DNA from 2 places in the Pseudomonas sp. SDO5522_S412 genome. Region 1 is predicted to be linked to the other one. Evidence: predicted binding sites of a transcription regulator. Region 1 holds the regulator's gene; the other holds the start of a gene.

What was found. The regulator sigma-54, encoded in region 1, starts transcription at its own class of promoters, with help from an activator protein. The targets are predictions, from matches to a motif close to ANTGGCATNNANNTTGCTNT.
Region 2: a site for sigma-54 is predicted at 4,897-4,916, ahead of glnK (P-II family nitrogen regulator). Genes of this name have one in related genera too.

The regions. Positions count from the first base shown of each region.
Region 1 covers NZ_JBSVWQ010000043.1:4,365-16,258, forward strand. Annotated here, with positions in the region: gene murA (UDP-N-acetylglucosamine 1-carboxyvinyltransferase) at 1-372, opposite strand, end outside; gene ACW9I6_RS12310 (BolA family protein) at 396-635, opposite strand; gene ACW9I6_RS12315 (STAS domain-containing protein) at 750-1,055, opposite strand; gene ACW9I6_RS12320 (MlaC/ttg2D family ABC transporter substrate-binding protein) at 1,052-1,705, opposite strand; gene mlaD (outer membrane lipid asymmetry maintenance protein MlaD) at 1,717-2,184, opposite strand; gene mlaE (lipid asymmetry maintenance ABC transporter permease subunit MlaE) at 2,184-2,981, opposite strand; gene ACW9I6_RS12335 (ATP-binding cassette domain-containing protein) at 2,981-3,790, opposite strand; gene ACW9I6_RS12340 (KpsF/GutQ family sugar-phosphate isomerase) at 4,083-5,057, shown strand; gene ACW9I6_RS12345 (KdsC family phosphatase) at 5,058-5,582, shown strand; gene lptC (LPS export ABC transporter periplasmic protein LptC) at 5,591-6,163, shown strand; gene lptA (lipopolysaccharide transport periplasmic protein LptA) at 6,150-6,722, shown strand; gene lptB (LPS export ABC transporter ATP-binding protein) at 6,722-7,447, shown strand; gene ACW9I6_RS12365 (RNA polymerase factor sigma-54) at 7,632-9,125, shown strand; gene hpf (ribosome hibernation-promoting factor, HPF/YfiA family) at 9,201-9,506, shown strand; gene ptsN (PTS IIA-like nitrogen regulatory protein PtsN) at 9,519-9,983, shown strand; gene rapZ (RNase adapter RapZ) at 9,986-10,843, shown strand; gene ACW9I6_RS12385 (HPr family phosphocarrier protein) at 10,860-11,132, shown strand; gene ACW9I6_RS12390 (SLAC1 anion channel family protein) at 11,153-11,894, opposite strand, start outside.
Region 2 covers NZ_JBSVWQ010000084.1:6,740-18,633, reverse strand. Annotated here, with positions in the region: gene ACW9I6_RS17830 (TetR/AcrR family transcriptional regulator) at 1-553, shown strand, start outside; gene ACW9I6_RS17825 (YifB family Mg chelatase-like AAA ATPase) at 540-2,036, opposite strand; gene ACW9I6_RS17820 (LysR family transcriptional regulator) at 2,134-3,042, opposite strand; gene cfa (cyclopropane fatty acyl phospholipid synthase) at 3,306-4,388, shown strand; gene ACW9I6_RS17810 (accessory factor UbiK family protein) at 4,441-4,701, opposite strand; gene glnK (P-II family nitrogen regulator) at 5,124-5,462, shown strand; gene ACW9I6_RS17800 (ammonium transporter) at 5,497-6,837, shown strand; gene ACW9I6_RS17795 (secondary thiamine-phosphate synthase enzyme YjbQ) at 7,047-7,472, shown strand; gene sutA (transcriptional regulator SutA) at 7,576-7,902, shown strand; gene ACW9I6_RS17785 (HAD family hydrolase) at 8,158-8,856, opposite strand; gene xerC (tyrosine recombinase XerC) at 8,853-9,752, opposite strand; gene ACW9I6_RS17775 (DUF484 family protein) at 9,755-10,471, opposite strand; gene dapF (diaminopimelate epimerase) at 10,485-11,315, opposite strand; gene lysA (diaminopimelate decarboxylase) at 11,320-11,894, opposite strand, start outside.

The DNA.
Region 1 (11,894 bases):
CACCGGACGCGAACCGATGGCGCAACCGCCAGGCAGTGCGACTTCGGCTTCGCCGAAACGGGCAACCATCGGGCCCAGTACCAGGATCGAGGCGCGCATGGTTTTCACCAGCTCGTACGGTGCGATCAGGGTCTTGATGGTGCGCGGGTCGATTTCGACGCTGAGTTTCTCGTCGATCACCGGCTCGATGCCCATGCGACCGAACAACTCGATCATGGTGGTGATGTCATGCAGGTGCGGCAGGTTGGCCACGGTAACCGGGCCATCGCACAGCAAGGTCGCTGCCAGGATCGGCAGGGCGGAGTTCTTCGCCCCGGAAATACGGATCTCGCCATCAAGACGAGCACCGCCGGTAATAATCAATTTATCCATAAGAATCTCGACGCCTTGGGGGCTCAGGTGCGCTCGGCCCAGGCCGCGCGGCTGAAAAATTTCATAGTGACCGCATGGATGCTGCCATCGGTGATCCACGGGTTCAAATGGGCATAGATCTGCTGCTGACGCTTGACCGGGCTCAATGCCGCCAGTTCATCGCTAATCACGTTCAGCTGGAAATTGCAGCCTTCGCCCTCAACTTCAACATTAGTTTCGGGCAGCTTTCCTTCAAGGAAGCTTTTAACTTCTAGGGCCTGCATGATCAACCTCTATGGGCGCCCAGTGCGCGCGGGTCGCACATCATACAAAAAAGCCCCGCGCCTGCGAACCCCGCATAGCAGGACTCTGACGGGGGGCTTCTTTAATAATGTGTATTAAGGATGCGCCAACAGCTCGGTCAGACCGGAAACCTCAGCGATTTCACGCATGTCTTCGGGCAATGCACGAATGCTCACCGGCTTTTTGACGGCCTGCGCATCGCGCATGAAACACAGCAGCAACGACAAGCCGACGCTGCTGGACTTCACCACCGCCGAGCAATCCAGCACCAGCGCAGGAGCGGTACTGGCATTGATCAGCGCCTGGCCCTGCTTGCGCAGGGCGGGTCCAGTGCTGTAATCCAGCACGCCGCTGAGCAACAGCTCACCGGACTCGCCAAGGCGAATGGCCGACTCGGTCATTGGGCAGGCTTCCCGGCAGCTTTGTCGGTTTCTTCCTTGGCCTTGGCCACTTCACCGGCCCAACCGTTGATGGTTTTGTCCAGGTCGTTGCCATTGCGCTGCATTGCATCCGCGAACTGGTCACGGAACAGCTTGCCAATGTTGATGCCGTTGATGATCACGTTACGCAGTTTCCACTCGCCGTTGACCTTCTCGAGCGTGTACTGCACAGGGTAGACCGCGCCGTTGTTGCCCTTGACGCTCATGTTGACGCTGGTGCGGTCACCCGACTCATCCCCGGCAGGGGCGACGGTAATCCCCTGGTTGTTGTACTCCAGCAGGGCGTTGCCGTAGAACTGGAACAAGCCCTTCTTGAAGTTTTCCTGGAATGTCTGCATCTGCGCAGGCGTAGCCTTGCGCGAGTACTTGACGGTCATGATGCTTTTGGAAATACCTTCAGCATCAACAACAGGCCCGACAATCGTGTTCAGCGCGTTATAGAACTGACTCGGGTCCTGCTTGTACTTTTCCTTGTTGGCACTCAGGTCAGCCAACATCTTGTTGGTGGTGTCCTGCACCAGGTCATGCGCAGAACCGCCGGCAGCGGCGTTAGCCATCAACGGCAGTGCCGCGAGCAGTACCAACAGGCCACGTCGCAAAGTAGAGATCATGAACACATTCCTCATTTGGCGTCTTTATTGACGGTATTGAGCAGGAATTTACCGATCAAGTCCTCCAGCACCAACGACGACTGTGTGTCATGAATGGTCGAACCATCCTTGAGCAGGGCAGATTCCCCGCCGACGCTGATGCCGATGTACTTCTCGCCCAGCAGGCCAGCGGTGAGGATAGACGCAGTGGAGTCAGTCGGCAGGTTATCTACCTTCTTGTCCACCTGCATGGTCACACGGCCGGTGAAGCTGTCGCGGTCCAGATCGATTGCCGTGACCTTGCCGATGGTTACACCCGCCATGGTCACTTTAGCTCTGACAGTCAAACCGGCGATATTGTCGAAGTAGGCGTAAAGTTTATAGGTATCGGCGGTGGGGCTGGCCGATAGGCCGCTGACTCGCAGGGCGAGCAACAGTAAAGCCAGGATGCCAGCCAGCAAGAAAAGGCCGACACCGATTTCCACAGTGCGGTTTTGCATCAGAAATCTCCAAACATCAAGGCGGTCAAAATGAAGTCAAGGCCCAGTACCGCCAGCGAGGCGTACACAACGGTCTTGGTGGTGGCGCGACTGATCCCTTCTGAGGTGGGCTCACAGTCATAGCCTTGGAATACGGCGATCCAGGTCACTACAAAGGCGAAGACGATGCTTTTAATGATGCCATTGAGCACGTCGCCGCTGAAGGTCACGCTGTTTTGCATGTTGCCCCAGTAGGAACCGTCGTAGACGCCCAACCAGTCAACCGCCACCCATGAACCGCCCCAGATCCCGACCACGCTGAATACCATCGCCAGCAGTGGCAGGGAGATGAAGCCGGCCCACAGGCGCGGGGCAACAATGTACTTGAGTGGATCGACGCCGATCATTTCCAGGCTGGACAGCTGCTCGGTGGCCTTCATGTTGCCGATTTCGGCCGTCAGCGCAGAACCTGCGCGCCCGGCAAACAGCAGCGCGGTCACCACCGGGCCCAACTCACGCAACAGCGTCAGGGCAACCATCTGCCCAACAGCCTGCTCGGACCCGTAGCTGGAGAGGATATTGAAGCCTTGCAGCGCCAACACCATGCCGATGAACACCCCGGAGACCACGATGATCACCAGGGACATCACGCCCACGGAGTGCAATTGCTTGATCAGCAGGCCGAAACCGCCGCCAATACCGCCGCGGCCGAGCAAGGCATGAAACAGGAAAATCGTCGAACGCCCCAGCACACCGATGATATCGATGCCGGAGCGACCGAAAAGGCGAACCTTTTCGAGTAATGATGTCTTGCGCATCAGCGCTTCCCCAGAAGATCTGAGCGGTAGTCCGCTGCCGGAAAGTGAAAAGGCACCGGGCCATCGGGATCGCCGGTCATGAATTGGCGAATGCGCGGGTTGTCTGCGTTCATCAGTTCTTCAGGCGTGCCCTGCCCCAGCACCTGGCCATCGCCCACTACATATAGGTAGTCGGCAATGCTCGCGGTCTCGGCCAGGTCGTGGGAAACCACGATACTGGTGATACCCAACGCATCATTGAGCAGGCGGATCAGGCGTACCAGCACCCCCATGGCGATCGGGTCCTGGCCAACGAAAGGCTCGTCGTACATGAGAATCTGCGGGTCGAGGGCGATGGCACGCGCCAGGGCGACACGACGCTTCATGCCTCCGGACAACTCGTCGGGCATCAAATCGATAGCACCGCGCAGCCCGACGGCCTGCAATTTCAGCAACACAATGTCACGAATCATTTCATCGGACAGCTGTGTATGCACCCGCAGCGGGAACGCCACGTTTTCGAAAACATCGAGATCGGTAAACAACGCGCCGCTCTGGAACAGGACGCCCATGTGTTTGCGGGCATCGAACAGGTCACTGCGCGAAAGGGTCGGCAGGTTCTGGCCATTGACCCAGACTTCACCGGCGGAGGGGCGCAATTGCATGCCCATCAGGCGCAGCAGCGTAGTCTTGCCGCAGCCGGAAGGCCCCATGATGCCCGTGACTTTGCCGCGGGGAATGCGAATATCCACATTATTGAAGATGCTGCGCGTACCGCGCTTGAAGGAAAGGCCCTTCAGCTCGACCGCGTAGGCGTTATCGGCACTCATCTAAACTCCTTGGGATGCAGCCTTTCACTCAGACACTTTGTTTTCGACAAATGCTTGCGCCGAATAGACAAAAAGGCCGTGCGGACCGAACTGGCCGCGAACTATATCACTGCTGGTACAGCGCCCCCAAGGCCGGAACAGAGCTTGTTCAGAAACAGGACAGCTAAAAAATCCTGGCTGAGGTTCAATCTCAACCACGGGTGTATTGAATAAAGCCTGACGAACTTGTGTGAGGGAATTGATCATTACCGTTATAATCGCCGACTTTTCGTCAGGCTATACGATTTCAGACATGAGCCAATCCAGCGACCTTATTCAATCCGCACAACGCACCATCCGCCTCGAGCTTGAAGCCGTAGAAGGCTTGCTGGCCCATATCGACGCGGATTTCGTACGCGCCTGCGAGATGATTCTGGCCAGCAAGGGCCGCGTAGTGGTGGTCGGCATGGGCAAATCCGGACATGTCGGCAACAAGATCGCCGCCACCCTGGCGAGCACCGGGACCACCGCGTTCTTCGTGCATCCGGCCGAAGCCAGCCACGGTGACATGGGCATGATCACCCGGGACGACATCATCCTGGCACTGTCCAACTCCGGCACCACCAACGAAATCGTGACCCTGCTGCCGCTGATCAAGCGCCTGGGTATCCAGCTGATCAGCGTGACCGGCAACCCGGACTCGACGCTGGCAAAAGCCGCCGAAGTGAATTTGAACGTGCACGTTGCCCACGAGGCCTGCCCGCTGAACCTGGCACCGACCTCCTCCACCACCGCCGCCCTGGTCATGGGCGATGCGCTGGCCGTGGCATTGCTGGAAGCCCGCGGGTTTACCGCCGAAGACTTCGCGTTTTCCCACCCGGGCGGCGCCCTTGGCCGTCGCCTGCTGCTGAAAGTGGAAAACGTCATGCACGCCGGCGACGAGCTGCCACAAGTGCCACGCGGCACCTTGCTGAAAGATGCCTTGATGGAAATGACCCTCAAGCGCCTGGGCATGACCGTAATCCTGGAGTCCGACGGGCGGCTGGCCGGGGTCTTCACCGACGGCGACCTGCGCCGCACCCTGGACCGCAACCTCGACATCCAGACCGCCACCATCGACGAAGTCATGACGCCTCACGGCAAGACCGCACGCCCTGACATGCTCGCGGCCGAAGCACTGAAGATCATGGAAGACCACAAGATCCTGGCGCTGGTGGTGGTCGACAGCGACGACCGTCCGGTTGGCGCCCTGAACATGCACGACTTGCTGCGTGCGGGAGTGATGTAAATGACCACCGACCTGATGCAACGGGGCAAGCACATCAAGCTGGCGATTTTCGACGTCGACGGTGTGCTGACGGATGGCCGCCTGTACTTTCTGGAAGACGGCAGCGAATTCAAGACGTTCAACACCCTCGACGGCCAGGGCATCAAGATGCTGATGGCGGCGGGCGTGCAAACCGGCATCATCAGCGGTCGCAAGACCCCGGTTGTGGAACGCCGCGCACAAAACCTGGGTATTCCTCACCTGTATCAGGGCCGCGAGGATAAACTGGTGGTTCTGGACGAGCTTCTTGGCCAACTCAACCTAAGCTATGAGCAGGTTGCGTACCTGGGTGACGATTTACCCGACCTGCCGGTGATTCGCCGGGTCGGCCTGGGCATGGCCGTGGCCAATGCGGCGGCGTTCGTTCGCGAACACGCCCATGGTGTAACCACCGCCCGCGGCGGCGAAGGCGCCGCCCGCGAGTTCTGCGAGTTGATTCTGCGCGCCCAAGGCAGCCTTGAAGCGGCCCACGCCGCCTACCTATAGAGCGTTTTATGCTGAGTAAAAAGATTCGCAATTTCCTGATACTTGCAGTCATCGCCGCGGTTTTCCTCGCGGTCGGCTACTGGAATATCAGCCCGGAGCGCTTCCTCGACAAGCCGGTTGCACAGGTTGACGAGAGTGCTATCGACTATTACGCCATCAACGCCCACAGCATCCAGTACCTGCCCGATGGCAAGGTCCAGTATGAAATGACCTCCGACAAGGTCGAACACTTGAAGGCATCCGAGGTCACTTTGCTGACCAAGCCGGACATGAACCTGTACCGCGGCGCCGAATTTCCGTGGCACGTCACCAGCGAGCGTGGCGAGGTCAACCCGGACGGCACCCAAGTGGAACTGATTGACTCGGTGCGGGTAGCCCGCACTGACGCCAAGAACCGCGACACCATTATTACCAGCAGTCGCATGACCGTATTCCCACAGAAGCAATATGCGCAGACCGAGCAAGACGTTAGAATTGACGGCGCTGGCGGTGTATCGACTGGCAAGGGAATGAAAGCGTATTTGAAAGAAAGCAGGATACACCTGCTATCGAACGTAAGAGGACAGTATGAGGCTCGTTAAAACCCTCCCTATTTTGCTCGGCCTGGGCGCAGCACTGGGAAGCGTGAGCGCCTGGGCTCTGCCGAACGATAGCCAGCAACCGATCCACATTCAGGCTGACGATGCGCAGCTGGATGACAAGCAAGGTATCGCGACCTACACGGGCAGCGTGATCATCACCCAGGGCTCGATGAAAGTGACGGGTAACACCGTGACACTGACTCGTACCCCGGCGGGCGATATCGACGTGGTCACTTCGGTGGGCAACCTGGCGTATTTCGAACAACTGCAGAAAGTGGGCGACCCTACGCCGGTCAAAGGCTATGGCAAGACGATCCAGTACCACGCCCAGCAAAACCGCATCGTGCTGATCGACCAGGCCCGGGTCATCAATGACGGCAACACCACCGACGGCGAAAAAATCGTCTACGACACGGTGAAGCAGATCGCCCAGGCCGGCCGTGCTACCGGCTCGAAAATCAGCACGCCGAAGCCGCGTATCGACATGGTTATCCAGCCGAAGCAGAAACCGGGCGCAGCCCAGCCGGCGCCGAAACCCGACGCGAAGAAGGCGAATTAATGGCAACCCTGAAAGCCCAGCATCTGGCCAAGGCTTATAAAAGCCGTCAGGTCGTGCGTGACGTCAGCCTGTCGATCGACAGCGGCCAGATCGTCGGTTTGCTCGGCCCCAACGGTGCCGGCAAGACCACCTGCTTCTACATGATCGTCGGCCTGGTGCAGGCCGATCAAGGCCGCGTCCTGATCGACGACCTGGACGTAAGCCACCAGCCTATGCACGGCCGTGCGCAAGCGGGTATCGGCTATCTTCCCCAGGAAGCATCGATCTTCCGCAAACTGTCGGTTTCCGACAACATCATGGCCATCCTCGAGACCCGCAAGGAACTCGACCGCGCCGGGCGCAAGAAAGAGCTGGAAAGCCTGCTGCAGGAATTCCACATCAACCACATTCGCGACAACCTCGGCATGAGCCTTTCCGGCGGCGAGCGTCGTCGTGTGGAAATCGCCCGCGCGCTGGCCACGGCGCCCAAGTTCATCCTGCTGGACGAACCTTTCGCCGGTGTCGACCCGATCTCGGTCGGCGACATCAAGCAGATCATCCATCATCTCAAGGCCAAGGGCATCGGTGTATTGATCACCGACCACAACGTCCGTGAGACACTCGATATCTGCGAAACCGCCTACATCGTCAACGATGGACAGCTGATTGCCGAAGGTGACTCTGCCACTATCCTGGCCAACGAACTGGTCAAGGAAGTGTATCTGGGTCACGAGTTCCGCCTGTAAACACGGTGGTATCAGGCCATTCGCCATGGAGCGCGGTAGTCAATAAAAACCTCAGTATTTTTATTGTTACCGCGCTCTAGGCAAAGCCCCCGATATCAGGCATATAATTTGCTTATGTTTGGCGCTCACGCGCCCTGTCGTGGATGGCGCATTGCGCCGGCGAATAAGGTGTTAAGCCCCTGCCATGAAACCATCGCTAGTCCTGAGAATGGGCCAGCAGCTGACGATGACACCGCAGCTGCAACAGGCCATCCGCCTGCTCCAATTGTCGACCCTGGACCTGCAACAGGAAATCCAGGAGGCCCTGGAGTCCAATCCGATGCTCGAACGCCAGGAAGAAGGCGACGACTTCGATAATGCAGACCCGCTGGCCGACAACATCGAGCAAAAGCCCAACCCCGACGTACAGGAACCCTCCTACCAGGAAACCGCCCCCACGGTGGATAACCTTGAGGAAGGCGAATGGAACGAACGCATTCCCAACGAACTTCCCGTGGATACCGCCTGGGAAGACGTCTACCAGACCAGCGCCAGCAGCCTGCCCAGCAACGATGACGACGAGTGGGACTTCACCACCCGCACATCAGCCGGCGAGAGCCTGCAGAGCCATTTGCTCTGGCAACTGAACCTGGCACCGATGTCCGATACCGATCGCCTGATCGCCGTGACCCTGATCGATTGCATCAACAACCAGGGCTACCTGGACGAGACCCTTGAGGAGATCCTCGAGGCGTTCGACCCGGAACTGGACATCGAACTGGACGAAATCGAAGCCGTCCTGCACCGCATCCAGCAATTCGAGCCGGCCGGCATCGGCGCCCGCAACCTCAGCGAGTGCCTGCTGCTGCAACTGCGCCAATTGCCGGCCAAGACGCCTTGGCTGAGCGAAGCGCAGCGCCTGGTCACCGACTACATCGACCTGCTGGGCAGCCGCGACTACAGCCAGCTGATGCGCCGCATGAAGCTCAAGGAAGATGATCTGCGCCAGATCATCGAGCTGGTGCAGAGCCTCAACCCACGCCCGGGCTCGCAGATCGAGTCCAGCGAAGCCGAATATGTCGTGCCCGACGTGATTGTGCGCAAGGACAACGAACGCTGGCTGGTGGAGCTGAACCAGGAATCGGTGCCGCGCCTGCGGGTCAATCCGCAATACGCAGGTTTTGTGCGCCGCGCCGACACCAGCGCCGATAACACCTTCATGCGTAACCAACTGCAGGAAGCCCGCTGGTTCATCAAGAGCCTGCAAAGCCGCAACGAAACCCTGATGAAAGTCGCCACCCAGATCGTCGAGCACCAGCGCGGCTTCCTGGAATACGGCGATGAAGCGATGAAGCCGCTGGTACTGCACGACATCGCCGAGGCGGTGGGCATGCACGAATCAACGATTTCCCGGGTGACCACGCAAAAATTCATGCATACCCCACGGGGTATATATGAGCTGAAATACTTTTTCTCCAGCCACGTCAGCACCTCCGAAGGCGGCGAATGCTCGTCCACGGCGATCCGCGCGATCATCAAAAAACTGGTTGCCGCGGAAAATCAGAAAAAGCCGTTGAGTGACAGCAAGATCGCTGGTTTACTGGAGGCACAAGGCATTCAGGTCGCCCGTCGAACCGTCGCCAAGTACCGCGAGTCCCTAGGGATCGCGCCTTCCAGCGAGCGTAAGCGTTTGATGTGACGGGCGGGCCATAGCGTTCCAGTGGCGGGTATTCCTACCCGCCGCTTTATGCACTGGCAACGAAGGAGAAGCTGTATGCAAGTCAACATCAGTGGACACCATGTAGAAGTCACCCCTCCATTGCGCGAATACGTCGAGCTGAAGCTGAAGAAGCTTGAGGGCCATTTCGACAAGATCACCAACGTGCAGGTCATCATGAAGGTCGACAAGCTTCAGCAGAAAATCGAAGCGACACTTCAGATACCCGGTGGCGAAGTGGTCGCCAATGCCGAACATGAAGACATGTATGCATCAATCGACTTGCTCACAGACAAGCTTGACCGCCAACTTAAAAAGCATAAGGAAAAGCAGCAGAGCCTTCTTCAAGGCACTGGCCGCTAACACTCCCCACCCATGATCCGACTTGAAACCATCCTGACCCCCGGCCGTTCCCTCGTGAACGTGCCGGGCGGCAGTAAAAAGCGCGCCCTCGAACAAATTGCCAACCTGATCGGCCGCGAAGTGCCCGAACTGGATACGCAAGCTGTGTACGAGGCCCTGATCGCCCGTGAAAAGCTCGGCTCCACCGGCTTTGGCAACGGCATCGCCATTCCTCACTGCCGCCTGCAAGGCTGTGAGTCTCCAGTCAGCGCCCTGCTGCACCTGGACGCCCCTATCGATTTCGACGCCATCGACGGCGCGCCGGTCGACCTGCTGTTCGTACTGCTGGTCCCGCAAGCTGCCACCGATGCGCACCTGGAGCTGCTTCGGCAGATCGCCAGCATGCTCGACCGCAAGGACGTACGCGACAAACTGCGTAGTGCCTCAAGCAATGAGGCGCTCTACCAGGTTGTCCTGGATGAACAAAACGGGCATTAATCATGCGTTTGATCATCGTCAGCGGCCGTTCCGGCTCAGGTAAAAGCACGGCCCTCAATGTTCTTGAGGACAACGGCTTCTATTGCATCGACAACCTGCCCGCCGGCCTGCTACCGGAACTGGCGGAACGCGCGCTGATTCATACCGAGCTGGCGCAACCGCTGGTCGCCGTGTCGATCGACGCCCGCAACCTGCCCAGCCACCTCACACGCTTTCCTGAACTGCTCGAAGAAGTGCGGGCCAAGCACATCCATTGCGATGTGCTGTACCTGGACGCCGACGAAGAGACCCTGCTCAAGCGCTTCTCCGAAACCCGTCGCCGCCACCCGTTGAGCAGCCCTCATCGCTCCCTGGCCGAAGCCATCGAGGACGAGACCAAACTGCTGGGGCCGATCATTGACCTGGCCGACCTCAAGATCAACACCACCAGCCTGAACCTGTATCAACTGCGGGATGCGATCAAGCTGCGTCTGCTGAACCAGCCGGAGCCAGGCACGGCGTTCCTTGTCGAGTCGTTCGGTTTCAAGCGCGGCATGCCGGTGGATGCCGACCTGGTGTTCGATGTGCGCTGCCTGCCCAACCCGTACTGGAAGCCGGAACTGCGCGATCAGTCGGGGCTGGACCAACCTGTGGCCGAGTACCTGGCGGCGCAACCGGATGTCGAGGAAATGTACCAGGACATCTCCAGCTACCTGCTCAAATGGCTGCCGCGTTTTGCGGCCAGCAATCGGGCTTATGTCACCATCGCCATTGGCTGCACCGGCGGCCACCACCGATCCGTCTACCTGACCGAACGCCTGGGCAAGGTGCTGCAACAAACCCTCAAGAACGTCCAGGTTCGCCACCGCGACCTCAGCTGAAAGGAACACCCCCGCGATGCCCGCTCTGGAAATTGAAATCATCAACAAGCTGGGCCTGCACGCCCGGGCCTCGGCCAAGTTCGTCGGCGTCGCCGGGCAGTTCCCTTGCCAGATCCGCGCCGGGCGCACCCCGGAATCCATGGTCGACGGCAAAAGCATCATGGCCATGATGATGCTGGCTGCGGGCAAGGGCACGAAGATTCATTTGAAGACCGAAGGCGAGCAAGAGCAGGAAGCGATGGATGCCCTGGTAGCGTTGATCAATAATTTCTTTGATGAGGGCGAGTAGGTAATCGCCCCTCCCCTGCGTCAGTTGGACAGCAGTTTGCCGTTGAACAGAATCTTCAACGTCTTGACCGTCAGTACGGCCAGGGCGATCGTCAGGAAAGCCAGGATCAGATAGGCAATCGCTTCCAGGATCACGCCTCCTTTGGCATCGGCATATTTCAACGCAGCGTTGCTCAATGCCGCAATCGGAAAGCTGATTGCCCACCAGGCAGGAGAAAAAGGCGCGGCCTGACGGAATACTTTGAATGCCAGCACCCCAAACAGGAACAGGCCAAAGTAGAAGAGCACGCTGGCAAAGTAGTCGACGCTGCCAAAGAAGTTGGTGTAAGCCAGAAAGCCGACTTCAAAGGGGGCGATAAGTATCATCAGCGAAGGTGTCATACCTTTGGCCATCACCGGCTCGTGAACCAGACGTGAAAAAATTCGCGTGAAGAACACCAGCGCAATCACACTCCCTACCGCCATCGCGAACAGATTGAACTCGTATGCCCACGCCATGGGCATGTGGGCACCTGTCACCGCGATGTCGAGCGCCGCCACCCCCGGGATCAGCCAGGCAGGCACCGCATATTGCGACTCCTGATTACCGGACAACAGTCGCGAGAGCACAATTGCCGCCAGGATCATGGTCAGCAGGCTACCCAACATCCAAAGCCCCTGGCTGATCAGGGTGCTAGCTGAGCCTACGACTGCCGAAAGCAGCAGCAACGCGATCGTCACCGTGCCAAAGAAATTTCCTGATATCGGGTGATTGAACTCGGCT
Region 2 (11,894 bases), on a different contig from region 1:
CGCCGCCGCCCTGGAGCTGTTTCGCAGCAAAGGGTTTGCCGATGTTTCCACCCGCGACCTGGCGGAGCATGCCGGGCTGTCCCGCAGCCACGTCTATCACTACTTCAGCGACTGGAAAGAGCTGCGCCGCGAAGCGTTCGTGCGGTTCGCCAACGAGCAACTGGACGAGGTGAGGGCGCCGCTGGTGGATCTGCCGCCATTGGAAGCCCTCGAAGGGTTCCTGCGTGACTGCCTGCCCTCCACGGCAGACGCCGGTTGGGCGCTATGGCTGGATGCCTGGGACGAAGCCATGCATGACGAGCCATTGGCCCAGGCTTACCTGGTGATCAACGCCCAATGGCAAGCCATGCTCGCCGAGATCATCGAGCACGGTGTGGCAGCCAAGGTGTTTCGCTGTGAGTCGCCCAAGCGCGCTGCGCGACAACTCTTTGCCGTAGCGATGGGCTATGCCGATGACTTGTTGCTCAAACCCTCCGTTGAGTCAGCTGAAGCGGTGATGGATGAGGTGATGGAAGTGGCGGGGCTGCTTCTGGCGTTGCCTAGGACGCGCTAGCAGGGCGGTACTGCAAGGCCTCCGCCAGATGATGGCGGGCGATGGCTTCCACCTGTTCCAGGTCGGCCAGGGTGCGGGCGACCTTGAGCAGGCGATGGGCCGCCCGCAACGACAGCGTCAGCCGTTCGCAGGCGCTTTCCAGCCAGCCTTCATCAGCCTTTTTCAGTTTGCAGTGCTGGCGTAGCCCCGGCAGGTCGAGAAACGCATTGGCGCAGCCCTGGCGCCGTTGTTGGCGGTCCCGGGCATCGGCGACGAGGACGGAGGCGCTGGCGGTATCATCACCGGACTGTATGCCCGGGTTCAGCGCGGTGCTTTCCCGGGCGACGGTCACGTGCAGGTCGATCCGGTCCAGCAGCGGCCCCGAGAGTTTGTTGCGATAGCGCTGAATCTGCTCCGGCGTGCAGCGACAGCGCCCACTGGGCTCGCCCACATAGCCGCAAGGGCAGGGGTTCATTGCCGCCACCAACTGAAAGCGCGCCGGGAAACGTACCCGGTCGCGGGCGCGGGAAATCACGATATGCCCGGACTCCAGCGGCTCACGCAGCACCTCCAGGACCTTGCGATCAAACTCCGGCAACTCGTCGAGAAACAACACACCGTGATGGGCCAGGGTTATTTCCCCCGGCTGCGGTTTCGAGCCGCCGCCCACCAGCGCCGGGCCGGATGCCGAATGATGCGGCTGGCGAAATGGCCGGTGTGGCCAATGGCTCAGCGGCGCCAGGCTGACCACCGATTGAATCGCCGCCACCTCCAGCGCTTCCTGTTCACTCAAGGGCGGCAACAACCCTGGTAGACGGCTGGCGAGCAAGGTCTTGCCGGTGCCCGGTGGCCCGCTGAGCAACAGGTTGTGGGCGCCCGCCGCAGCGATCAACAGCGCACGCTTGGCCGCCAGTTGGCCCTGCACTTCACTCAGGTCGGGGTAGGGTTTGTTCAAGTACATCAGGCCACTGGAAACGAAGGGCTCGATCGGCACGTGACCGTTCAGGTGCGCCACCACTTGCAGCAGGTGATCCACGGCAATCACCTTCAACCCCGAAGCCAGGCAGGCTTCCTCGGCATTGGCCCGTGGCACGATCAAGGTGCGCCCGACCTTGCGCGCCGCCAGGGCTGCCGGCAACACACCTTTCACCGGCCGCACCTCGCCGGACAGCGCCAGCTCGCCCAGGCATTCCACGTTATCGAGGGTCAGCGCCGGTACCTGCACGCTGGCGGCGAGAATCCCCAGGGCAATCGCCAAATCAAAACGCCCGCCGTCCTTGGGCAGGTCGGCGGGCGCGAGGTTGAGGGTGATGCGGCGGGACGGGTATTGCAGCGCAGAATTGAGAATGGCGCTGCGCACGCGGTCTTTGCTTTCCTTGACGGCGGTTTCCGGCAGGCCCACCAGCGTCAGCGACGGCAAGCCGTTGGCCATGTGCACCTCGACAGTGACGGCGGGCGCTTCGACGCCTATCTGGGCGCGACTATGGACGATTGCGAGGGACATGCTGGTTCCTTGAAATGAGTGGCCGCTTCCTGCGGTTTTTCAAGGGTAGTCGAATGATGGCGGCGCGCGGCGGCGAGGTTTTACAGAACGTATCGCGCTAACGGTCCGACGGCGGCACACACAAAAACTCCTTCGCCAACGTCAACCACGCCTGCGCCGCAAACGACAACTTGCACTGCCGCCGCCACGCCAGCATCAGTCGCCAGTTCAGGGCCGGCGACTGTATTTCCGCGATGCTGAACTGGCTCGCATCAAGGGTTTCGCAGAATGCCCGGGGCAGCAGGGTGATGCCCACGCCCAGTCGTACCAGGGAGGCGATAAAGTCCCATTGGCTGCTGCGGCCACTGATCCGCGGCTCAAAACCGGCTTGTGCACAGGCATCAAGTACGAATTGGTTCAGGGTGAAGGTGTCATCGTAAAAGATGAATTCGCAGGCTTGCAGTTCGCTCAACTCCACCGAGCTGCGGCCTTGCCAGGGCGAGTCATGGGGCGCGAGCAGGCACAGTGGCGATTCGAACAGGGGCATGGATTCGAATTCGGACCAGATATCCGCCACGCGCGGCGAGTCCAGGATGGTGCCGAACTCCAGCGTGCCCTGGCGCAGATCCTGGATGGTGATATTGCCGCCGCTTTCGAACAGTTTCAGTTCGATCTTCGGGTAACGGGCATGATACTCCGCAAAAATCGGCGCCAGTGCGAGGTGGGTGGAGGGCGAAAGCCCCATGCGCAGGGCGCCGCGCCCGACTTGCTGCAAGTCTTGCAGCTCTACCGTCATTTCATCGTGCAGCGCGATCATTTCCTTGGCGCGCTTGAGCACAATTTCCCCGGCGTCCGTCAGGGTGAAGCGTTTTCCCATGCGGTCGAGCAGCTTCAGGCCCAGGCTCGACTCCAATTGCTGCACCATCTTGCTGACTGTTGGCTGGGTCAGGTGCAGCTTCACAGCGGCTTTGGTAAAGCTCTGCTGGTCGACGACTTCTACGAAATAACGGAGCGCCCGGATGTCCATCTTGCATTCCAATTTTGCATGGTTTTCATAATATTAATTCATTATATCTTTAAAAAATGGCTGGATAAGATTTGTTACATCTGTTCCCAGCCAGCGCTTCCATGACGCCTTAAGGGCCTTGCCAGACGCTTCCATGGCCAGATTTCTCGCAGTGTATGAATCAAAGGCAACGCTATTTCTGGAGAGCAACTGTGCTTAACAAAACGCGTCATTCTTTTTCCGGTTCTGATGAGATGTCTCAGGGAGCGCGCTTCGTTAAGGAGTTGCTGGCGCAGGCGCAGATCGAGGTCAACGGGCCATCGGCTGCCGATATGCAACTGCACCACAGTGCCACATTTGATCTCGCCCTGGCCAAGGGCAATCTTGGCCTTGGCGAAGACTACATGGATGGCGGCTGGGACGCCGAGGCGCTGGATGAGTTTTTTTTCCGCCTCATGCGCTCCGGCGTGATCGACCAGGCCAACCCGGCCACCTTGTTGTTTCACGCGTTCAGCTCCCGCTGGCTGAACCTGCAAAACAAGAAACGCGCCTGGCAAGTCGGCGAAGCACATTACGACCTCGGCAATGACTTCTACGCACGCATGCTCGACTCGCGCATGACCTACACCTGTGGCTACTGGAAAGATGCCACCACCCTGGAGCAGGCGCAGTTCGCCAAGCTGGACCTGATCTGTAAAAAACTGGGGCTCAAGCCGGGCATGCGCGTGCTGGATATCGGCTGTGGCTGGGGCAGTTTCATGAGCCATGCGGCCGAGCACTATGGGGTCGAGTGTGTCGGCGTGACCATCTCCAAGGAGCAGGCGGAGTGGGGGCGGGCCAAGTATTCACATCTGCCGATCGAGTTTCGTCTGCAGGACTATCGGGATATCGACGAGCAGTTCGACCATATCGCCAGTGTCGGCATGTTCGAGCATGTGGGGCGCAAGAACCATCGGGCGTATATGGAGGTCGCCAACCGCTGCCTGAAAGACGATGGGTTGTTCCTGCTACACACTATCGGCAAGAACCAACGCAACAGCACGCCGGATCCGTGGATCGACAAATACATCTTTCCCAACGGTGATTTGCCCTCGATCGGGCAGATCGGCGACGCCATGGACGGGTTATTTGTTGCCGAGGATTTGCACAACTTTGGCGCCGACTACGACAAGACGCTGATGGCCTGGTGTGAAAACTTCGAACTGGCGTGGCCGGATTTCGCAGACACCTTTGGCCAGCGCTTCTACCGGATGTGGCGCTATTACCTGCTGTCGTGTGCAGGGGCGTTTCGCGCGCGGGATATCCAGCTGTGGCAGTGGGTATTGTCGAAGAAGGGGGTTGTCGGCGGGTATCAGCGGGTGAGCTGAGGGTTGCAACGGTTTAACGGGGACAGGTGAAACCTGCCCCGGTTGGGCCGGCTTATTCGGCGGCAGGCGTCAATCGCGCTTCCAGCTCCGCCACCTTGGCCTCAAGGCTTTCCAACCGCGCCCGAGTGCGCGCCAGCACCACCATCTGGCTATCAAACTCTTCCCGGCTTACCAGGTCCAGCTTGCTGAAACCGCTTTGCAGCAGTGCCTTGAACTGGCTTTCAATTTCATTGCGTGGCAGCGGCGTGTCGCTGCTGAACAGGCGGGAGGCGTGGCCGCTCAGGGCGTCGAGGAGGTCTTTGGGCGCGAGCATGGGAAATAGTCCGGAAAATCTGTTGGCCGGCAGTGTATCACGCAGCGTCTATAGTCTTTTCCAGCCCCTGCGGCGCACGCTTTTCGCGCATGAGGACGGGCGGTCGCGCACCGTTTTCGTGCGTATCTTCGCTGTCGTGGCGCCCGGTAGGTGGGCACAGGCGAACAAAGGACTGATTTCAGTGATTTTTACGGAGCTGGCAAGCTTTCTGCTTAGACGATCATGACCCATGCACTGATGCAGTCGCTGTGACGATGCAGTGCGCCGACGGACCAGCGGTACATGTTTCGTCACCAGTGGTTAGCGAGCGTCGCAATGGCAAATGCCAGGGCGACGAAGCGTTACAAAGCCAGGCACTGCGCTTAGACTTGAGACGGGTTTGTTTTCCTGGGGCAAGTCCACCAATTCGGGAGAGAGTTTTCATGAAGCTAGTCACTGCCATCATCAAGCCGTTCAAGTTGGACGATGTACGCGAGTCACTGTCCGAGATCGGCGTGCAGGGCATTACCGTTACTGAGGTCAAAGGCTTCGGTCGGCAGAAGGGTCACACCGAGCTGTATCGCGGCGCGGAATACGTGGTCGATTTCCTGCCAAAGGTGAAGATTGATGTCGCCATTGACGACAAGGATCTTGACCGGGTTATCGAGGCGATAACCAAGGCCGCCAACACCGGCAAGATCGGTGACGGCAAGATCTTCGTGGTCAATCTGGAACAGGCTATTCGCATCCGTACCGGCGAAACCGATACCGACGCAATCTAAGCCGCCAAACCCCAACGCCCCAGGAGAAAACAATATGACTCTGCGTAAATTCGCAGGGCTAGGAGCCCTGTTGTCCCTCGTAATGCCGGCCCTGGCCATGGCGGCGGACCCAGTACCTGCTCCAGTCCTCAATTCCGGCGACACCGCGTGGATGCTCACGTCCACCGCGCTGGTGCTGTTCATGACCATTCCAGGCCTCGCGCTGTTCTACGGCGGCATGGTTCGCTCGAAAAACATTCTTTCCGTGATGATGCAGTGCTTCGCCATCACCGGCCTGATCACCATCCTGTGGTTCGTGTACGGCTACAGCATGGCGTTCGACACCACCGGTATGGAAGCAGGCGTCGTCAACCTCAACTCGTTTGTGGGTGGCTTGTCCAAACTGTTCCTCTCGGGTGTGACCCCGGCCAGCATCACCGGCCCGGCGGCGTTGTTCCCTGAGGCCGTGTTCGTGACCTTCCAGATGACCTTCGCGATCATCACCCCGGCGCTGATCGTCGGTGCATTCGCCGAGCGGATGAAGTTCTCCGCGATGCTGATCTTCATGGGCGTCTGGTTCACCCTGGTCTACGCACCGATTGCCCACATGGTGTGGGGCGGTCCGGGTTCGTTGCTGGGCGACTGGGGCGTGCTCGACTTCGCAGGCGGCACCGTGGTGCACATCAACGCCGGTGTGGCCGGCCTGGTAGCGTGCCTGGTACTCGGCAAGCGTAAAGGCTTCCCAACCACCCCAATGGCCCCGCACAACCTCGGTTACACCCTGGTGGGCGCGGCCATGCTGTGGGTCGGCTGGTTCGGCTTCAACGCCGGCTCCGCTGCTGCGGCCAACGGCACTGCCGGCATGGCGATGCTGGTGACCCAGATCGCTACCGCTGCTGCGGCCCTGGGCTGGATGTTCGCCGAGTGGGTCACCCACGGCAAACCGAGCGCACTGGGCATCGCCTCGGGTGTGGTTGCGGGCCTGGTGGCAATCACCCCAGCCGCTGGCACCGTGGGCCCGATGGGTGCCCTGGTGATCGGCCTGGCTGCCGGTGTGGTGTGCTTCTTCTGCGCCACTACCCTGAAACGCAAACTGGGCTACGACGACTCCCTGGACGCCTTCGGCGTGCACGGTATCGGCGGTATCCTCGGCGCGATCCTGACCGGCGTGTTCGCGGCACCGGCGATGGGCGGCTTCAACGCCACTACCACTGATATCGCGGCTCAAGTCTGGATCCAGTGCAAAGGCGTCGGCTTCACCGTCATCTACACCGCTATCGTGACGTACATCATCCTCAAGGTGCTGGACGTGGTGATGGGCCTGCGGGTGACCGAAGAAGAAGAGGCGGTTGGCCTCGATCTGGCGCAACACAACGAGCGCGGCTACAACTTGTAAGTACGCGAAAAAAAGATGCCCGGCTTGCCGGGCATTTTTTTGCCTTGGGTTTGTCTGTGGCTAAAGGTGTATGGGTTTTTTTGCGACTTTGTGATGGGATCCGCACTGCACTTTTCAGTGTGCGAATGTCTTACAGGCATGTAGGCGTATTCGGCACTTTGTTTTTTCCCTGAGCGCGCTAGAATGCGCGCCGATAGGCGGAGAACTGTATGTGGCAACAGACCCTGATAACCCTGCGGGCCAAGCCCCGGGGCTTTCATCTGGTGACGGACGAGTTGCTCGCCGGCCTGCCTGAATTGAAGGCCTGTCGGGTGGGACTGTTGCATTTGTGGCTGCAGCACACCTCGGCCTCGTTGACGGTCAACGAGAATGCCGACCCGGCGGTTCGCCGTGACTTCGAGCGTTTTTTCAATGCGCTGGTGCCGCAAGGCACGGCGGGATATGAACACAACGACGAGGGTCCGGATGATCTGCCGGCGCACTTCAAGGCCAGTCTGCTGGGCTGTCAGCTGAGTTTGCCGGTAAGGGCCGGCCGCTTGGCGATGGGGACCTGGCAAGGTGTTTATCTGGGCGAGCACCGTGATCATGGCGGTGCTCGTAAAGTCCTCGCCACCTTGCACGGTGATGGGGCATAAGCCACTGGTTAACCGGTGGATGTTGATTTTTTTCCGGCGGCCGTCGACAGGCGGCGAAGCTGGGCTATAACTAATCTGCTTTTCGCAAGTCATGAGGTAGAACATGAGCGACGATGATCTGGAAAACGACGACCTCGAAGTAGGCGACGACGACGAAACCGAGGAAGGTCTTGAGGCGGCTGCCGAAGACGTGGCTGACGACGACGGTGGCGACGATGCACCGGTCCCGGCAGCCAAGGGCAAGGCCAAGGCTGCAGTGTCGGTTGACGAGTTGCCGAGCGTAGAAGCCAAGAACAAAGAGCGCGATGCGCTGGCCCGGGCGATGGAAGAATTCCTCGCCAAAGGCGGCAAAGTGCAGGAAGTCGAGGCTAACGTGGTGGCAGATCCACCGAAGAAGCCGGATAACAAGTACGGCAGCCGGCCTATCTAAGGCCTGCTGTTTGCTTGCTGAAAAAGCCCGCCGTCGCTGCGGGCTTTTTCATGGGCGCTACAAAATGGTCAGGGCCAACACCCATCCAAGGATGAAGAGCGTGTGTGGCGAGGGAGCTTGCTCCCGTTGGGGCGCGAAGCGGCCCCTGGTTGGGTCGATGCGGTCTTTCAGAAAGGCCGTCGTGGCTGGTTCAGGGGCCGCTTCGCAGCCCAGCGGGAGCAAGCTCCCTCGCCACAAAAGCCCTTCATCATCAGGTTATGCGTTCCAGCGGGCTAGCACGTCGGGTAGCTCGGTCAGGCTGCGAATCTCGGCATCCGGCAATTTCTCGGCCTCCCAGGCATTGCCTGCCGGGTTGAACCACACCGCCCGCAGTCCCGCCTGTTGCGCCCCGGCAATGTCATCCCCGGGATGATCCCCGACGTGCACCGCCGCGCCCGGCTCAACGCCGCCGCGCTGCAAGGCCTCCTGGAATAACCGCGCATCCGGCTTGGCGATACCAATGTCTTCAGCCCGCAGCGCAAAGTGGAAGTAATCCGCCAGCCCCACACGTTGCACATCGGCATTACCGTTGGTAATCACCCCCAGTAGATAGTCGCGGCGCAGTGCTTGCAGCATCGGTTCCGCTTCGGGGAATACGGTGAGTTGATGCCGGGCATGGATGAACGCTTCAAAGCACACATCCGCCATCTGCGCCGCTTCCGGCAACGGGTACCCGGCTTCCTCGAAGGCGTATTGCAGCACCTTGTGACGCAACACGCTGATGCGATATTTCAGCTCGGGATGACGCTCCAGCACCTGCTGGCGCAGGCTGCCAAACTTCTCCAGGGGCAAGTCGCCCACCTTGGTGGCGTGGGTCGCCAGCCACTCGCGCATCGATGCCTCGGCGCTGATGATGACCGGCACGTTATCCCAGAGCGTATCGTCCAGGTCGAAGGTGATCAGCTTGATGCTCATGAGTCACTGCCCTTAATGCGTTTGGCCCGTGGATGGGCGCTGTCGTACACCGTTGCCAGGTGCTGGAAGTCCAGGTGGGTGTAGATCTGGGTGGTCTTGATGTCGGAGTGGCCCAGCAGTTCCTGCACCGCACGCAGGTCCTGGGAGGACTCCAGCAAGTGGCTGGCAAAGGAGTGCCGGAGCATGTGCGGGTGCAGGTTCTGCCCCAGCTCGCGCTCGCCGGCGGCCTTGACCCGCACTTGTATGGCCCGGGGCCCGAGACGCCGGCCTTGCTGGCTGATAAACACCGCGTCGTCCGCCGGGTTGGCCAGGGCGCGCAGGGGCAGCCACAGCAGCAAGGCTTCGCGGGCCTTCTTGCCCACGGGTAATACGCGGGTCTTGCTGCCTTTGCCGAGCACCTGCACCAGGCCATCCGCCAGGTCCAGTTGATCGAGGTTAAGCCCGGTCAGCTCCGACAGGCGCAGGCCCGAGGAGTAGAAGAGTTCGAGGATTGCCTGGTCGCGATGGGCCAGGAAGTCGTCCTCCACGGCGCCATCGAGCAATTGCAGGGCGCGATCCGTGTCGAGGGTCTTGGGCAGGCGGCGTTCGCCCTTGGGCGGCGCCAGGCCGTTGGCCGGGTCGTGGTCGCACAGGCCTTCGCGGTTCAGGTAGTGATAGAGGCCGCGTACCGCCGACAGCAGGCGCGCCAGGCTGCGGGAGGATTGGCCTTGCTGGTGCAGGCGGGCGATCAGGCTGCGCAGACCCTGGATGTCCAGGGCCTTCCAGCTGCCGATGTGTTGTTTCTCGCAGAACGCCAGGACCTTGTTCAAGTCCCGCCGGTAGGCTTCCAGGGTATGCGGCGACACCTGGCGCTCGCTGCGCAGGTGAGCGCAGTAGGCGTCCAGTTGTCGTTCCATGGCTAGCGCACCGCGCGCAATGCGCTGGTGAAGCGTGGCAGGACGCGGCCCAGCACTTCGGCGATGTAGCTCAGGAACAGCGTGCCCACCGAGCTTTTGTAATGCTGTGGATCACGGCTGGCGATGGCCAGCACGCCATGCAAACCTTGATGACTGAGGGCAACCACGGCGGTGGAGCCGATCTGCTGGCGCTGCTCGGCGCCAAACAGGAAGTCCAGTTCATGCTCGCGCAAGGTGCCGCTGATGGTCTTGCCTTCGGACAGCAGGCCGCCAATCGCGGTCTGGGCATCGCTGCCGCTGACCCAGCGACCCACCGGCATCGGGTTGTCGCTGAACAGGATCAGGCTGACAAAGGGCACCTGGAAATCCTGGCGCAGGCTGTCTTCGACGGCGATCACCGCTTCTTCCAGGCTGGCGGCGTCCATCAGGGTCAGGACCAGGCGGCGAGTCTTGTCGAACAGGCGGTCGTTGTCGCGGGCCACATCCATCAGCTGCGAGAGCCGATGGCGCATTTCGATATTGCGCTCGCGCAGGATCTTCATCTGCCGCTCCACCAGCGACACGGTATCGCCGCGCTGGTGGGGAATACGCAGGGCCGGCAGCAGTTCTTCGTGTTCGACGAAGAAGTCCGGGTTAGCCTCCAGATACGCCGCAACGGCTGCGGCCTCCAGACTTTCGCTTGGGGATGCTTGCGCGGGTACTTGAGGCTTATCAGTCATTAGATTTGCTCACTCATAGACGGACCTGTCCTTCGTAGACGCGGGTGGCCGGGCCGGTCATTTTCACCGGTTGGCCGGGGCCTGCCCATTCGATGGACAGGCGTCCACCGGGCAGGTCGATCAGCAGCGGCGAATCCATCCACCCCTGGCTGATCGCGGCTACGGCAGCGGCGCAGGCGCCGGTACCGCAAGCCTGGGTTTCGCCGGCCCCGCGTTCCCAGACGCGCAACTGCGCACGGGAACGGTCGATGACCTGCAGGAAGCCCACATTGACCCGCGCGGGAAAGCGCGGATGGTTTTCGATCTTCGGCCCCAGTTCATGCACCGGCGCGTTGTTGATGTCATCCACCCGCAGCACGGCATGGGGGTTGCCCATGGACACGGCGGCCAGGTTGACGGTCTTGCCGTCCACGTCCACCGGGTAGCTCAGGGCTTGCTCGGTGGCCTGGAACGGAATGTCCGCCGGCACCAGCCGTGGCGCGCCCATGTTGACGCCGATCTGGCCGTCGCTGCGAATATCCAGCTCGATGATGCCGCTTTTGGTCTCGACGCGAATCTGCCGCTTGGCGGTCAGGCGCTTGTCCAGGACAAAACGGGCGAAACAGCGGGCACCATTGCCGCACTGTTCCACTTCGGAGCCATCGGAGTTGAAGATCCGGTAACGGAAATCCACTTCCGGGTTACTCGGCGCTTCCACCAGCAACAATTGGTCGAAGCCGACACCGGTGTGCCGGTCGCCCCACAGCTTGGCGTGCTTGGGCAGGATGTGCGCGTGCTGGCTGACCAGGTCGAGGACCATGAAGTCATTGCCCAGCCCGTGCATCTTGGTAAAACGCAGCAACATGACCTTACTCCGGCAGCAGGCTTTCGCCAGCAAACAACTCGGCTACCGTCTCGCGGCGACGCACTTCAAACGCTTGATCACCGTCCACCAGCACCTCGGCGGTACGCCCGCGGGTGTTGTAGTTGGAGCTCATGACAAACCCATAGGCACCGGCCGAATGCACGGCCAGCAGGTCGCCTTCTTCCAGGGCCAGCTGACGTTCCTTGGCCAGGAAGTCGCCGGTCTCGCAGATCGGGCCGACGATATCGTAGCTGCGGCCTTCGCCTGCGCGTGGCTTGACGGCCGTCACATTCATCCAGGCCTGGTACAGCGCCGGACGGATCAGGTCGTTCATCGCCGCGTCGACGATGGCGAAATCCTTGTGCTCGGTGTGCTTGAGGTACTCGACCTGGGTCAGCAGCAGGCCGGCGTTGGCGACGATGTAGCGGCCCGGCTCGAACATCAGCGTCAGGTCGCGGCCTTCGAGGCGCTCGCGCACGGCCTTGATGTAGTCGGACACCAGCGGCGGCTCTTCATCGCGATAACGCACACCCACGCCGCCACCGAGGTCGATGTGGTGCAGGTAGATGCCGCACTCGC